DNA from 2 places in the Kitasatospora sp. NPDC001261 genome. Region 1 is predicted to be linked to the other one. Evidence: riboswitches for the same ligand, from Rfam matches in the RefSeq annotation. Region 1 holds a riboswitch; the other holds the start of a gene.
The links. A riboswitch is a leader RNA that binds a small molecule or an ion and turns the genes downstream of it on or off. The one in region 1 is predicted to bind cobalamin.
Positions count from the first base shown of each region.

Region 2: it holds a riboswitch for cobalamin, as region 1 does, so the genes downstream of both, ACFY4B_RS42275 (ribonucleoside-diphosphate reductase subunit alpha) here and ACFY4B_RS39200 (ABC transporter substrate-binding protein) in region 1, are expected to answer to the same signal.

Region 1 is NZ_JBIAXP010000042.1:23,929-31,054, reverse strand. Features, by position in the region: gene ACFY4B_RS39230 (Gfo/Idh/MocA family protein) at 1-608, opposite strand, end outside; gene ACFY4B_RS39225 (DegT/DnrJ/EryC1/StrS family aminotransferase) at 617-1,783, opposite strand; gene ACFY4B_RS39220 (type II 3-dehydroquinate dehydratase) at 1,946-2,386, shown strand; gene ACFY4B_RS39215 (ROK family protein) at 2,560-3,465, shown strand; gene ACFY4B_RS39210 (3-dehydroquinate synthase) at 3,540-4,604, shown strand; gene ACFY4B_RS39205 (shikimate dehydrogenase family protein) at 4,606-5,484, shown strand; cobalamin riboswitch at 5,596-5,802, shown strand; gene ACFY4B_RS39200 (ABC transporter substrate-binding protein) at 5,966-6,910, shown strand; gene ACFY4B_RS39195 (FecCD family ABC transporter permease) at 6,907-7,126, shown strand, end outside.
Region 2 is NZ_JBIAXP010000059.1:4,209-11,334, reverse strand. Features, by position in the region: gene ACFY4B_RS42280 (ribonucleotide-diphosphate reductase subunit beta) at 37-1,032, opposite strand; gene ACFY4B_RS42275 (ribonucleoside-diphosphate reductase subunit alpha) at 1,053-3,464, opposite strand; cobalamin riboswitch at 3,656-3,790, opposite strand; gene ACFY4B_RS42270 (glycosyltransferase family 39 protein) at 3,863-5,554, opposite strand; gene ACFY4B_RS42265 (glycoside hydrolase family 26 protein) at 5,554-6,681, opposite strand; gene ACFY4B_RS42260 (glycosyltransferase family 2 protein) at 6,687-7,126, opposite strand, start outside.

The sequences.
Region 1 (7,126 bases):
ACCGACGGGAACCGGACGTCGCCGCCGAGCACGGCCTGGGCCGTGTCCAGCAGGTGCCAGCCGAGGTCGACCAGGGCGCCGCCGCCGGAGAGCCGCCGGCTGGTGAACCACCCGCCGGCGTCGGGGACACCGCTGGCGCGGACCCAGGCGAGGTCGACGTGCCGGATCGGGCCGAGGTCCGCCGCCAGCTCCGTGAGAGCGGCGACGTCCGGCCGGTAGCGGGCGGCGCTGCCCGCCAGCAGGACGGTCCCGCCGGTGCGTTCGGCGGCGGCCAGCCGGTCCGCCTCGGCGGAGCTGAGGCAGACCGGCTTCTCCAGGAACACCGGGATGCCGCGGGCGAGCAGGCGTTCGGCCACGGGGGTGTGCAGGTGGTTGGGCACCGCGACGACCGCGAGGTCGACGTCGGGGCCGAGCAGGTCGGCGTCGGCGAGGAGCGCGGCGCCGGCCGGCACGTGCTCCGCGCCGCCGGGGCCGGGCTCGACGACGGCGGTGACCTGGTAGGCCGGGTGGGCCGTCAGGCGGGGCAGCCAGATGGTGCGGCCCGCCCACCCTAGGCCGACGACGGCCACCCGCACCGGGGCGTCCGGCCCCCGTCCGGCGGTGCTCACCCGCGCGTTCACACCGCGGCCAGGGCGTCGGCGATGATCTGGGCGGTGTCCTCGATCGCCCGCTCGCTCGCGAGGAGGGTGCGGTGGTGCAGCCAGATGCCGTCGGCGGTGAGCGCCTCGCTGTTGGGGCAGGCCTTGGCCAGCGCGTCGACGGTGGTGTCGGGCGCGGCCGACTCCCAGAAGCCGTCCGAGCGGTAGATGGCGCGGAAGACCACGAAGGCGGGCAGGCCGCGCGCGATCAGGTCGTCGACCAGGGCGTTGCGCCGGTCCTCGCCGAGGCCGGGCACCCGGAACATCGCCATGTAGTGCGGGACGCGGTCGGCCCGCTCGTCGTGGCCCTGCGGCACCACGCCGGGGATCTCCGTCAGCAGGCTCTTGAGCAGCTTGGCGCGCTCCTCGCGGACGCTGATCTGGCCGTCCAGGCGGGCGAGCTGGGCGCGCAGCACGCTCGCGGAGAACTCGTTGAGCCGGAAGTTGGAGCCGGAGGTCTGGTGGTAGTACTTCCGGTCCGTCGGCGGGCGGCCGCAGCTGTGCCGCAGGAACGCCTCGTCGTACTGGGCGGTCTCCGGGAAGGTGACGGCGCCGCCCTCGCCGGCCGTCATCAGCTTGCCGTTCTGGAAGCTGAACGCGGCGATCGAGCCCAGCTCGCCGACCCGGCGGCCGCGCCAGCGGGCGCCGTGGGCGTGCGCGGCGTCCTGCACGATCGAGACGCCCGACTCGGCGGCGAGCTTGTCGAGGGCGTCCAGGTCGGCGATCTGGCCGGCGATGTGGACGGGCATGATCGCCCGGGTCCGCGGGGTGATCGCGGCGGCGGCCGCCTCGGGGCTCAGGTTGTAGGTGTCGAGGTCGATGTCGACCGGCACCGCGGTGGCGCCGAGCCGCTGGGCGGCCTGGGAGGAGGAGATGAACGTGAACGCGGGCACGATGACCTCGGTGCCCGGGCCGACACCGAGCAGCTGGAGGGCGATCTCCAGCGCGTGGGTGCCGTTGGTGACGGCGAGCGCCTTGGCGGCGCCGTGGTACTCGGCGAACTCCTGCTCGAAGGTGTCGACCTCCTTGCCGCCCATCCGCCACCACTGGCCCTGCTCCAGGGCCCTGAGCAGTCCTTCGCGCTCGGCATCGTCGTACTGGGGCCAGACCGGGAACTCCGGGGCCGGACGTCCTTGGGCACTCATGATTCCGCGCAGCCTTTCCTGTCGGGGGGACCGTGGAACGGGACGCTAACCCAGGAAATCCGGCCCGTCACCTCCCCTACGCACCCCCCTACAAAGCCCTTGTCCTGCAGTTCGGCAACCCGCTCCGGTTTCGTCCGGGGAATTCGCTGCTATAACCGGAATATGAGCGAACTGCTATTGCTGAACGGCCCCAATCTCGGGATTCTCGGCCGCCGCGAGCCGGAGGTCTACGGCACCGACACCCTGGCCGACATCGAGGCCGCGGTCGCCGCCGAGGTGGCCGGCCGGGGCTGGAAGGTGGTCTCCGTCCAGCGCGAGTCCGAGGGCCAGCTGATCGAGGCGGTGCAGGACGCCTGGGACGGCTCCGTCGGGGCGATCGTGAACCCGGGCGCGCTGATGATCGCCGGCTGGGGCCTGCGCGACGCGCTCGCCGCCTACCCGCGACCGTTCGTCGAGGTGCACCTGTCCAACGTCTGGGCGCGCGAGTCCTTCCGGCACGAGTCGGTACTGGCGCCGATCGCCTCGGGCGTGATCGTCGGGCTCGGCGCGCTCGGCTACCGGCTCGCCGCGCAGGCGCTGCTGGCGAAGGTCCCGGCGTCCTGATGGGCTTCGCGACGGGCGCCCCGGCAGGGGGCACCACCACGACGCGGGCCGCGGCGGCGCCGGGCCCCGCGGTTCAGGCTCCGACGGCTCAGGGCCCCGCGGCCCAGGGCCCAACGCCGCAGGCCCCGACGGCTCAGGCCCCCACGGCTCAGGCCCCGACGGCCGCCCGGGGCGTGCTCGGCATCGACATCGGCGGCACCAAGGTCGCGCTGCGCGCCGAGGACGGCCCGCCCGGCGGGCCGGTCCGCACCGAGGAGGCCGTACTGCGCTGGCCCGGCGCCCGGGTGGCCGGCGCCTACGCCGACTGGACGGCGCTGGCCGGCACGGTCGCCGACCTGCGCGAGCGCTGGGAGGGCGACTTCGCGGCGGTCGGGGTGGCCGTGCCCGCGACCCTCGGCCCGGACGGCCGGGTGCTCGCCTGGCCCGGCCGCCCCGACTGGCGCGGCTTCGACCTCGTCCCGGCGCTGCGGCGGCTCTTCCCCGCCGCCGCCCTGGCCTGGGCGGACGACGGTGATCTCGCCGCGCTCGCCGAGGCGATGCACGCCGGGACCGGGCACGTGGTCTACCTGGGTGTCGGGACGGGCGTCGGCGGCGGCGTCGTGCACGGCGGCGCGCCGCTGCCGGGCCCGGGGCGCGGCTCCTGCGAGGCGGGCCACCTGATCGTCGACCGCCGGGGCCCGGTCTGCGACTGCGGGCGGCGCGGCTGCCTGCAGGCCACCGCCTCCGGTCCGGCGACCCTGCGGCGCGCGGAACTGCTGCGCGGCGCGCCGGTCGAGTACCCCGAGCTGCGGTCCGGGCTGGCCGAGGGCGCGCCGTGGGCGGTGGAGGCCGTCGAGGAGACCTGCGCCGCGCTGGCGGCCGCGGCCGTCTCGCTCGGCGAGCTGTTCCACCCCGAACTGACCGTGCTGGGCGGCGGGTTCGCCGACGGACTGCCCGGCTTCACGGCGCGGGTGGAGGCGCACGCCGCCGCGCTGGCCCGCCCCGGCGGCCCGGTCCCCGCGATCCGGCCGGCCGTGCTCGGCGGGCTGTCCTCGCTGCACGGCGCCCTCGCGCTGGCGCGGCTGCAGCCCGCGGCCTGAAGCTCACCCGGCCACACCCCCATCGAGCGACACCGCACCGCACACCATCTCACCGACCAGCCCTGGGAGCCGAGTTGACCACGACAGAAACCCTCGTCCGCACGGACGGCGGGCTGCGGCGCATCGACGTGGAGCTGGGTGAGCGCGGCTACCCGGTGCTGATCGGCCCCGGCGCCCGCCACCGGCTGGCCGGGGTGCTCGCGGGGATCGGCGCCCGGCGGGTCGCGGTGGTCAGCGCCCGGCCCGCCGAGTGGCTGCCCGACACCGGTCTCGACACCCTGGTGGTGGAGGCGAAGGACGGCGAGGAGGGCAAGTCCCTCGCCTGGGTGGCCGAACTGTGCAGCCGCTTCACCGCGTTCGGCCTGGGCCGGGCGGACGCCGTGGTCTCCTGCGGCGGCGGCACCACCACCGACGCGGTCGGGCTCGCCGCCGCGCTGTACCACCGGGGCGTGCCCGTGGTGCACCTGCCCACCTCGCTGCTGGCCCAGGTCGACGCGAGCGTCGGCGGCAAGACGGCGGTGAACCTCCCGGAGGGCAAGAACCTGGTGGGCGCTTACTGGCAGCCGTCCGCCGTGCTCTGCGACACCGACTACCTCGACACCCTCCCGCCGCGCGAACGCGTCAACGGCTACGGGGAGATCGCCCGCTGCCACTTCATCGGCGCCGGGGACCTCCGCCACCTGCCGCTGCCCGAGCAGATCGCCGCGAGCGTCGCCCGCAAGGCCGCCGTAGTGGCCGCCGACGAGCGCGACACCGGGCTGCGGCACATCCTCAACTACGGCCACACCCTGGGCCACGCGCTGGAACGCGCCACCGACTTCCGGCTGCGCCACGGCGAGGCGGTCGGCGTCGGCACGGTCTTCGCCGGCCGGCTGGCGGGCGCGCTCGGCCGGATCGGCCCCGAGCGGGTCGCCGAGCACCACGAGGTGGTCGCCCACTACGGGCTGCCGACCGCACTGCCGCCCGAGGTCGGCACCGGGGCGCTGATCGCCCTCATGCGGCTGGACAAGAAGGCCGTCGACGGGCTCTCCTTCGTCCTGGACGGCCCGCGCGGCGCCGAACTCGTCAGCGACGTCCCCGAGTCACTGGTCGCCCGCACGCTGGACGCCATGCCGCGCGCCGCCGCCGGGGAGGCCTGAGATGTCCCTTCACCCCGACCTGCCGGCCGCCGACGCACCGATCCCCGACGCACCGGCCGCCGACGCACCCGACGCGCCGGCCGCCCGTCCGCCGATCTCCGGCCGCACCCGGCTGTTCGCGGTGCTCGGCGACCCGGTCGCGCAGGCCAAGGCGCCCGCCCTGCTCAACCCGCTGTTCGCGGCGAGCGGCGTGGACGCCGTGCTCGTCCCCGTGCACGCCCCGGCGGACCGGCTGGACGAGGTCGTCCGAGGGCTGAAGGCCGTCGCCAACCTGGACGGGCTGCTGGTCACCGTCCCGCACAAGCTGGCGATGTGCGGGCACGCCGACGAACTCAGCGACGCCGCCGCCCTGTTGGGCAGCACCAACGCGCTGCGCCGCGAGCCGGACGGCCGCTGGTACGGCGACAACTTCGACGGCGCCGGGTTCGTCCGGGGCCTGGCCGCCGCCGGGCACCACCCGGCCGGGCTGCGGGTGGCGCTGGCCGGCGCCGGGGGCGCGGGGCTCGCCATCGCCGCCGCCCTGCTCGCCGAAGGAGCCGCCGCACTCACCGTCACCGATCCCGACCGGGGCCGGGTGGACGCCCTGCTGGAGCGGCTCGGCACCCGCTGGCCCGGCCGCGTGGCCGCCGCCCCGCGCCCGCCCGCCGACGTCGACCTCGCGGTCAACGCCACCCCGCTGGGCCTGGACCCGGCCGACCCGCTCCCCTTCGACCCGGCACCGCTGGCGCCCGGCGCGCTGGTCGCCGACATCATCATGACGCCCGCCGAGACCCCGCTGCTGCGCACCGCCGCCGCCCTCGGCCTCGCCACCCACCCCGGCATCCACATGCTCGCCGAGCAGCTGCCGCTCTACCGCTCCTTCTTCCGCCTTCCGGGGTGATCCCCCGTCCCTCCGGAGCCGGCCGACCCCGTGGCCGTTCCCTCCCCCATCCCCGCAAACGATCCAAACGATCATCCCACCGGCCGGTCGCCACCGACCTGACCACGCCTGATAGCGTGCCATCGCCGTGGTGTTCGGGAAACCGGTCTGAGTCCGGTGCGGCCCTCGCCACTGTTACCGCGGAGTTCCGCGGCCCTCGCTGACCGGCTTTCGCCAGCGGTCAGGGCCACTGGGCGGGCTGGGAGAGCCGCTCGGGAAGGTCGGTCGCGGCGTGTTGATGCGGAAGCCAGGAGACCGGCCACGGCGCGACATGTTCCACGAGGGTTTTGGAGAACACGTGCCCAGCGGTCAGCCGTACCCGCATCCGGTCCGATCCATACGTTCCATGCGCTCCGCGCGCTCCATGCGTCCTGTACATCCCGTATGTCCCACAGGTCCGACACGTGTCGGCCGGGCCGTCGCGGCCCTGCTGTTCGTCGGTGTGGTCGGAGGTTGCGCGGGCGCCCCCGCGCCCGCCGCGTCCGGCGGGGCGACCGGGAGCGCCGCGCCGGTCAGCGTGGACAACTGCGGGACCACCGTGACGGTCGGCGCGCCGCCCGAGCGGCTGGTGACGCTCAACCAGGGTGCCACCGAGGTGGCCCTGGCCCTCGGCCTGCAGTCCCGCATGGCCGGTACCGCCTACCTCGACGACTCCGTCCCGGAGAAGTGGAAGGCCGCCTACGACTCCGTCCCGGTGCTCTCCAAGAAGTACCCGACGAAGGAGAACCTCCTCGCGGCCCGTCCCGACTTCCTGTACGCCTCCTACTCCAGCGCGTTCACCGACAAGGTCGCGGGCACCCGGGAGGAGCTGCGCGGCCAGGGCGTCCCGTCGTACCTGTCCCCGTTCGGCTGCTCGGACAAGAGCCAGGTGCCGCCGACGACCTGGCAGGCGGCGTGGGGCGAGCTGAACGACGTCGCCAAGGTCTTCGGCGTCCCGGAGCGGGCCGCCGCGATCCAGCGGCAGCAGGAGCAGCAGCTGGCGCAGTTCACGGCGACGGCCGCGGGCAAGGGCCTGAAGGTCCTCTGGTTCGACTCGGACACCAAGACGCCGTACGTCGGCACCGGCCAGGGCGGACCCCAACTCGTGCTCGACGCCGTGGGCGCCCGCAACGTCTTCGGGGACCTGCCCGGCAGTTGGCAGAACGTGAGCTGGGAGAAGGTCGTCGCGGCGGACCCGGACGCCATCGTGGTCGCGGACGCCGACTGGGACACCGCCCAGTCCAAGATCGACTACCTGGAGAACGACCCGGTCCTGAGCAAGCTCACCGCCGTGCAGCGCAAGGCCTTCGTGACGGTGCCGTTCTCCGAGTCGACACCCGGCGTGCTGCTCGCCGACGGTGCCGCCCGGGTGTCCGACGGGCTGGGCCGACTGCACCCGGCTTCATGACCGCCGCGCCCCACCCCGTCGCGCGGCCCGCTGGTCCGGGCCGCGCGACGGCGGCCCTGGCCGTCGCCGCGGCCCTGCTCCTGAGCACCCTGCTCCTCGGCCTGGCCGTGGGCTCGCAGCACGAGTCGGTCCGGACGGTGATCGAGGTCGTGGCGCGCCGTCTCGGGCTGGGCGACCCGCACGTGACGCTGCTGGACGACCAGATCGTCTGGCAGC
Region 2 (7,126 bases), on a different contig from region 1:
AGCAGGTCGAGTGACCCTCGAGGTTAAACAACAAGCTTAGAAGTCGTCGTCGAAGGCGACGGAGCCCTCGACGGCGACCTGGTACGCCGAGACGCGGCGCTCGAAGAAGTTGGTCAGCTCCTGGACGTTCTGGAGCTCCATGAAGCCGAACGGGTTCGTCGACCCGTAGCGGATCGGCAGGCCCAGGCGGGCCAGGCGCTGGTCCGCCACGGCCTGCAGGTACTCGCGCATCGAGGCGGTGTTCATGCCGGGCAGGCCGTCACCGCACAGGTCCTGGGCGAACTGGAGCTCGGCCTCGACGGCCTCCTCCAGCATCTCCGTGACCTGCTTGGCCATCTCGTCGTCGAAGAGGTCGGGCTCCTCCTCGCGGACGGTGTCGACCACCGACATCGCGAAGTCCATGTGCATGGACTCGTCGCGGAACACCCAGTTGGTGCCCGTGGCCAGGCCGTGCAGCAGGCCGCGCGAACGGAACCAGTACACGTAGGCGAAGGCGCCGTAGAAGAACAGGCCCTCCACGCAAGCCGCGAAGCAGATCAGGTTCAGGAGGAACGCGCGGCGGTCCTCCTTGGTCTGCAGCGAGTCGATGTGGTCGACCGCGTTCATGTACTTGAAGCAGAACTGCGCCTTCTGGCGGATGGAGGGGATGTTCTCCACCGCGGCGAAGGCCGCGTTGCGGTCCTCCGGGTCGGGCAGGTAGGTGTCCAGCAGCGTCAGGTAGAACTGGACGTGCACGGCCTCTTCGAACAGCTGCCGCGAGAGGTACAGGCGCGCCTCGGGCGAGTTGATGTGCTTGTAGAGGCTCAGCACCACGTTGTTGGAGACGATCGAGTCGCCCGTCGCGAAGAACGCGACCAGCCGGCCGATGAGGTGGCGCTCGCCCTCGCTGAGCTTCGCCAGGTCGGCGACGTCGGAGTGCAGGTCCACCTCCTCGACGGTCCAGGTGTTCTTGATCGCGTCCCGGTACCGGTCGTAGAACGACGGGTAGCGCATCGGGCGCAGGGTCAGCTCGAAGCCGGGGTCGAGCAGCATCTTGCGGTCTTCGGGGGTGGTCACTGGCAGGCCTCGCAGGACTCGGGGTTCTCCAGGGAGCAGGCGATGGCGGCTTCCTGCTCCGGGGTGAGGGAGGGGGTGTTCACGGGCACCGGCGCCGGCGCGGCGGCACGGGCGGTGCCGGACGCGGCCTGGGCGATGCGGGTGGCCGGGCGCGAACGCAGGTAGTAGGTGGTCTTCAGACCCACCTTCCACGCGTAGGCGTACATCGAGCTGAGCTTGCCGATGGTCGGCGCCGCCATGAACAGGTTCAGGGACTGGCTCTGGTCCAGGTACGGCATGCGGGCCGCGGCCAGGTCGATCAGCGCGCGCTGCGGCAGCTCCCAGGCCGTCCGGTACAGCGAACGGACCCCGGCGGGCAGCCAGTTCAGGTCCTGGACGGAGCCGTTGGCGTCGCGCAGGGCGTCGCGGGTCTGCTGGTCCCAGACGCCGAGCTCCTTGAGCTCGCGCACCAGGTACGGGTTGACCTGGAGGAACTCGCCGGACAGCGTCTCGCGCTTGAACAGGTTGGAGACCTGCGGCTCGATGCACTCGTACACGCCGGCGATGGACGCGATGGTCGCGGTCGGCGCGATGGCCAGCAGCAGCGAGTTGCGCAGGCCGGTCTCGGCGATCCGGGCGCGCAGCGCCGTCCAGCGGTCGGCCCACTGCGGGGCGGCCGTCGGGAAGTGGTCGATGTGCAGCTCGCCGCGGGCGGCGCGGGTCTCGCCGTACGCCTCGTGGCGGCCGAGCTGCTCGGCCAGGTCGGCGGAGCGCTCGTACGCGGTGAGCATGATGCGCTCGGCGATCAGCGTGGACAGCCGGGCGGCCTCGGCGGAGTCGAAGTCGATCCGCAGCTTGAAGAAGACGTCCTGGAGGCCCATCACGCCGAGGCCGACCGGCCGCCAGCGGGAGTTGGAGGTGCCGGCCTCGGTGGTCGGGTAGAAGTTGATGTCCACCACGCGGTCGAGGAACGTCACGGCCGTGCGGACGGTGGCGTCGAGGCGCTCCCAGTCCATGGCGCCGAGCAGGTCGTCGACCGTGGCACCGGGGGCCACGTGGGCGCCGAGGTTGACCGAGCCGAGGTTGCAGACGGCGGTCTCGGAGTCGTCCGTGACCTCCAGGATCTCCGTGCACAGGTTGGAGGAGTGCACGGTGCGGCCCGGCAGGGCGGTCTGGTTGGCGGCGCGGTTGGAGGCGTCCTTGAAGGTCATCCAGCCGTTGCCGGTCTGCGCCAGGGTGCGCATCATGCGGGCGTACAGGGTCTGCGCCGGGATGGTGCGGACGGCCTTGCCGGCCAGCTCGGCCTTGCGGTAGGCCTCGTCGAAGTCGGCGCCCCACAGGTCGACCAGCTCCGGCACGTCGGCCGGGGAGAACAGCGACCAGTCCTGGTTGGCGTTGACCCGGCGCATGAACTCGTCCGGGATCCAGTGCGCCAGGTTGAGGTTGTGGGTGCGGCGGGCCTCTTCGCCGGTGTTGTCGCGGAGCTCCAGGAACTCCTCGATGTCGGCGTGCCAGGTCTCCAGGTAGACGCAGGCCGCGCCCTTGCGGCGGCCGCCCTGGTTGACGGCGGCGACCGAGGAGTCGAGGGTGCGCAGGAACGGCACGATGCCGTTGGACTTGCCGTTGGTGCCGCGGATCAGGCTGCCGCGCGAGCGGATGCGCGAGTAGGACAGGCCGATGCCGCCGGCGTGCTTGGACAGGCGGGCGATCTGCGCGTAGCGGTTGTAGATCGAGTCCAGGTTGTCCAGCGGCGAGTCGAGCAGGTAGCAGCTCGACATCTGCGGGTGCCGGGTGCCGGAGTTGAACAGCGTCGGCGAGGAGGTCAGGTACTCCAGGCGGCTCATCAGGCCGTACAGCTCGGCCACCTCGCGCACCGACTGCTCGCTGTCGCCGACCGCCAGGCCGCAGGCGACGCGGAGCAGGAAGTGCTGCGGGGTCTCGATCACCTTGCGGGTGATCGGGTGGCGCAGCAGGTAGCGGGACTGCACGGTGCGCAGGCCGAAGTACTCGAAGCGGTCGTCGCCGGCGGTGTCGATCAGCGCGTCCAGGGCGGCGGCGTGCTTGGCGACGAAGTCCGCGGTGGTGTCGCCGATCAGGCCCTCGGTGTGGCCGACGGTGATCGAGGCGGAGAAGGACACCGAGCCCTGGCTGTTCGCCTCGTCGACGATCTCCAGCGCGAGCAGGCGGGCGGCCAGCTTCGAGTACTGGGGGTCCTCGGCGATCATCGACGCGGCGGCGTCCACGGCCAGCCCGCGCAGCTCGGCGAAGTCCGAGCCGGCGTGGCGGCCGCGCAGCGCGGCGGCGGCGACATGGCCGGGGTCGACCTCGGTGAGGTCGGTGCTGCGGTCGGTGAGCAGCCGCAGCAGCGCGCCCCCGGGGTCGGAGACCGTCGGGTCGGTGAAGGCGGTACCGGAGCCCTGGGCGGGCAGGGTGGCTGAGGCAGCGGTGGTCAAGGCGCTCTCTCCTGGCGGCGATCGGCGGCGGTGCTCGGGGGGCCACCGGGCCGATCTGGGCAGGGGAGCACGGCGCGAACGCAAAAAGCGTCGCGCGAGGTGACTCCCCGGCCCGCCCGCGAGGCCCGGAGGGGTACTGCTGGTGCCGGCGCGGCCTCTGCGGGAGGGCCGTGGCGCACGCCGTCGGCAGGTACTCGGACTCGCGGGGTGCGGCTGCTGGAGCCGCCCGCTCACCGCTGCGGGGCAGTCCCGGATTCGCACCGGGTTCCCCTGCATCGACAGCAGAAGCGAGCATACATGTTGTGCCGCCGGACTGCGGCGGCACCATATGTTGTGCCTGTCGTGTCGCGGATGTGCGTGGGCCGGGCGGCCGGTCAGTGCTTCAGATAGACCTTGTACGTGCTCGAATCGCCGGTCGGCGAGGTGAATTGGGCGACCAGCCGGTAGTGTCCGGCGGCGCCCAGGGCCTCGCTCAGGGCCCGGTCGGTGGCCCTCGGCGCGGTGCTGTCGAGGACGACCATGGTGAACCAGCCGTCCCGGATCGCGGCGACGCTGCCGTCGTCGCCGTGGTGCTCGACGCCGGCCCCGTCGCGGTAGTCGGTGCCGGCGCGCGCGGAGACCCACTGCTCGGGCTTGGAGACGCCGCCGAGGTAGTACTCGGCGAGTCCGTCGACCTCGGTGAGGTAGCGGCCCTGGGGCTCCGTGTGGACCCGCAGGACGGCCAGCAGGCGGCCGGAGTCGGGCCCGTTCTGGTAGCGCAGCGCGGACTGCTCCAGGCCGAGGGCGAGCAGGGCGACCCAGACCAGGATGCCGAGCTGGGGGTGGCGGAAGTGGGCGCCGACCAGCCGGGTCAGGCCGACCCCGGCGAGCGGGGCGGCCAGCAGCATGCCGTAGCCGAGGTGGCGGAACAGCGCGCCGGAGGTGCCGGTCCACAGGTGGGCGGCGGGGACCAGCAGGGCGGTGGCGGTCAGGACGGCCCCGAGCAGGGCGCGCCGGCCCCGGGTGGTGGGGAGGGGCTCCTTCTCCGGCGCGTCGTGCTCGGGCATCTGTTCGCGGCGCGTGTAGGCGATGGTGCCGGCCACCGCGAGGACGGTGAACAGGCCGGCCCACTGGAGCGTGCCGAGCAGGACCGAGCCGGCCGAGCCGGGGGCGTTGCCGCGCGAGGGCGACCACCCGGCGACCTTGCCGAGGGTGCCGTACGGGAGCAGCAGGACGAGGGTGCCGAGGGCCGTCAGCAGTGAGCGCAGGGCGGCCGGGCCCACCCGGTGGTACGGCCGGGCGCAGGCGAAGGCGAGGGCCACCAGGGCGGGGACGGCGAAGGCCGCGGAGTAGGCCGTGGCGCAGGCCAGCGCCGTGGGCGGGGCGGCGAGCAGGGCCAGGGCCGGATGGCGGCCTGCGGTGAACACCGTGGTCCAGGCCGCGAGGGCGACCAGCAGGACGGCGAGGGACTCGGGCGCGGCGTAGAAGCCGACCACCACGGTGGACTGGAGGACGGCGTACCCGGCGATGGCGCAGATGGCGACCCGCTCGTTGAACAGCCGCCGGGTCAGCGAGTACAGCAGGACCGTGGTGAGCAGTGCGAAGCCGAGGCTGAGCAGCCGGGTGCCCCAGATGCCGTTGGCGTCGGCGGCGGCGCCGGCCAGCGGCGGGTAGAGCCAGGGCGAGCCGTGCACCCGGTCGACCAGGTCGGTGGTGACCGGGGTGCCGTGCAGCAGGTGGGCCAGCTGCTGGCGGCCGGCGACCATGGCGGCGGCCTCGTCGGGGTGCGCGGCGGCCAGCAGGCGCAGCGAGAGGGCGGCCTGGACGGTGAGGACGGCGCCCAGCAGGCCGCGGGCGATCCACCGGCGCCGGGGGCTGGTGCCCGGGTCCCAGCCGATCGCGGGGACCCGCGGGATGGTGTACGGGGCCAGCTCGACGCCGTCGGGGTTGTCGACCGCCACGGCGGGGCGGGGCCCGTCGGGGCTGTCCACCGCCACGGCGCCGGGCCCGTCCGGGTCCGGCTCGGCGGCCGGGTCGTGGGCGGAGCGGCCGTGCGGGACGGGGGAGAACTCGGACTCAGTGCTCATCAGGGGTTCCGGATGTCGAAGCCGTAACGGGGGTCGGACACGCGCTGCTTGAACGCGGCGAGGGTGTCCGGCACGGCCTCGACCCGCCAGTCCGCCCGCTTGACGATGTTGAACCAGACGAAGCCGACGATGTCGTCGTGCGCCTCCAGCCCGGAGAACAGCTGGTCGATGTCCGCGTGCTGGCGCTTGCCCTGCTCGGAGGCGGTCTCGCTGATGAAGAAGGGCTTCTGGGAGAAGCCGCGGATCTCGGCCATGGTCGGGCCGTAGAGCGCGTCGAAGGTCTTGGGCCCGGTCTTGGTGAAGTAGCCGGTCATGCCGGCCCAGTCGACGTAGGTGTCGCCGGGGTAGTACGGCTCCAGGCGGGTGTTGGGCGCGGGGTCGGTGATGTTGGGGCTCCAGACCCAGATCACGTTGGTGGCGCCGGCCTGGTCGAAGAGGTCGTGGACGTGGCGCCAGGCGGCCACGAAGTCCTCGGGGGTGGCGGCCTGACGGCCCCACGGGTACCAGTCGCCGTTCATCTCGTGGGCGATGCTGACGGCGATCGGCAGGTTGAACTTGGCCACGGCCTTGGCGACGCCGCGCACGTAGTCGTCGGTGTCGCCGGCCGCGATCGAGGCGAGCGAGCGGTCGTGCGGCTCCCAGGCCATGAAGGGCAGCGCCCCGGCGTCGTGGATCCGGCGGGCGCCCGCGGTGTCGAAGCCGCCCTTCCAGTGGGCGTAGAACTCCAGGACGTTGGGCTGCTTGCCGATCGCGTCGCGGTAGCCGGGCAGCGCGTCCATCGTGGCGGGGACGTCGGGCAGGGCGGCGCCGAGGTACTTGTGGCTCGGCCTGAGCAGCGGCGTGACGTCGTACGGGACGCCGGCCGGCAGGGCCTTGGGCGTGGCGGGTGCGGCCGGTGCGGTGCCCCCCGCGGCGGGGGTCGCGCCCGGAGCGCCCGGAGCGCCGGGAGTCCCGGGGGCGCCGGGAGCCGGGGCGGCGGCCGGGGCGGCCTGGGCGAGGTCCTTCTGCATCGCGAAGCCGGGGTCCTCGGGGCCGCACGCGGTGGTGAGCAGCAGGCCGGCGGCGGCCAGCAGCGGGAGCGCCAGCCGGTGACGGAGCTGGCCGGCCCGTCTCGGGTGGGCGGTCATGGCGATCACACTGCTTCCGTCGGGCGGGGCTGGACGAGGACCCGGCCCACGATGGTGGCGTAGAAGAGGCCGGAGGCGAGGACGAGGGCGAAGTTCAGCGGGCCCATGGTGAGCATCCGCCAGATGCTCAGCAGCACCCAGAGCAGGGCGGTTCCGCCGCCCCAGGCGATGACGCCGATCCAGAACCGCCGGGTCCTGTTCCGCTTGGCGCCGCTGGAGCCGGTCGGCTGCCAGGCCATCCGGTTGCGGCGCACGATGTCCCAGATGGCGAAGACGTGCGCCCAGCCGTACATCATGCGGGCGGCCCAGGCCTCCAGCCGGTAGGGGTTGCGGTGCCAGAGCGGGAAGATGACCGTCGCGTAGAGCAGGCCGGGCAGCACCAGCGCGGTGTTCTCCCAGCGGATCAGGTCGGGGCGGGCGAGCAGCAGGACGATCGGGATGAGCG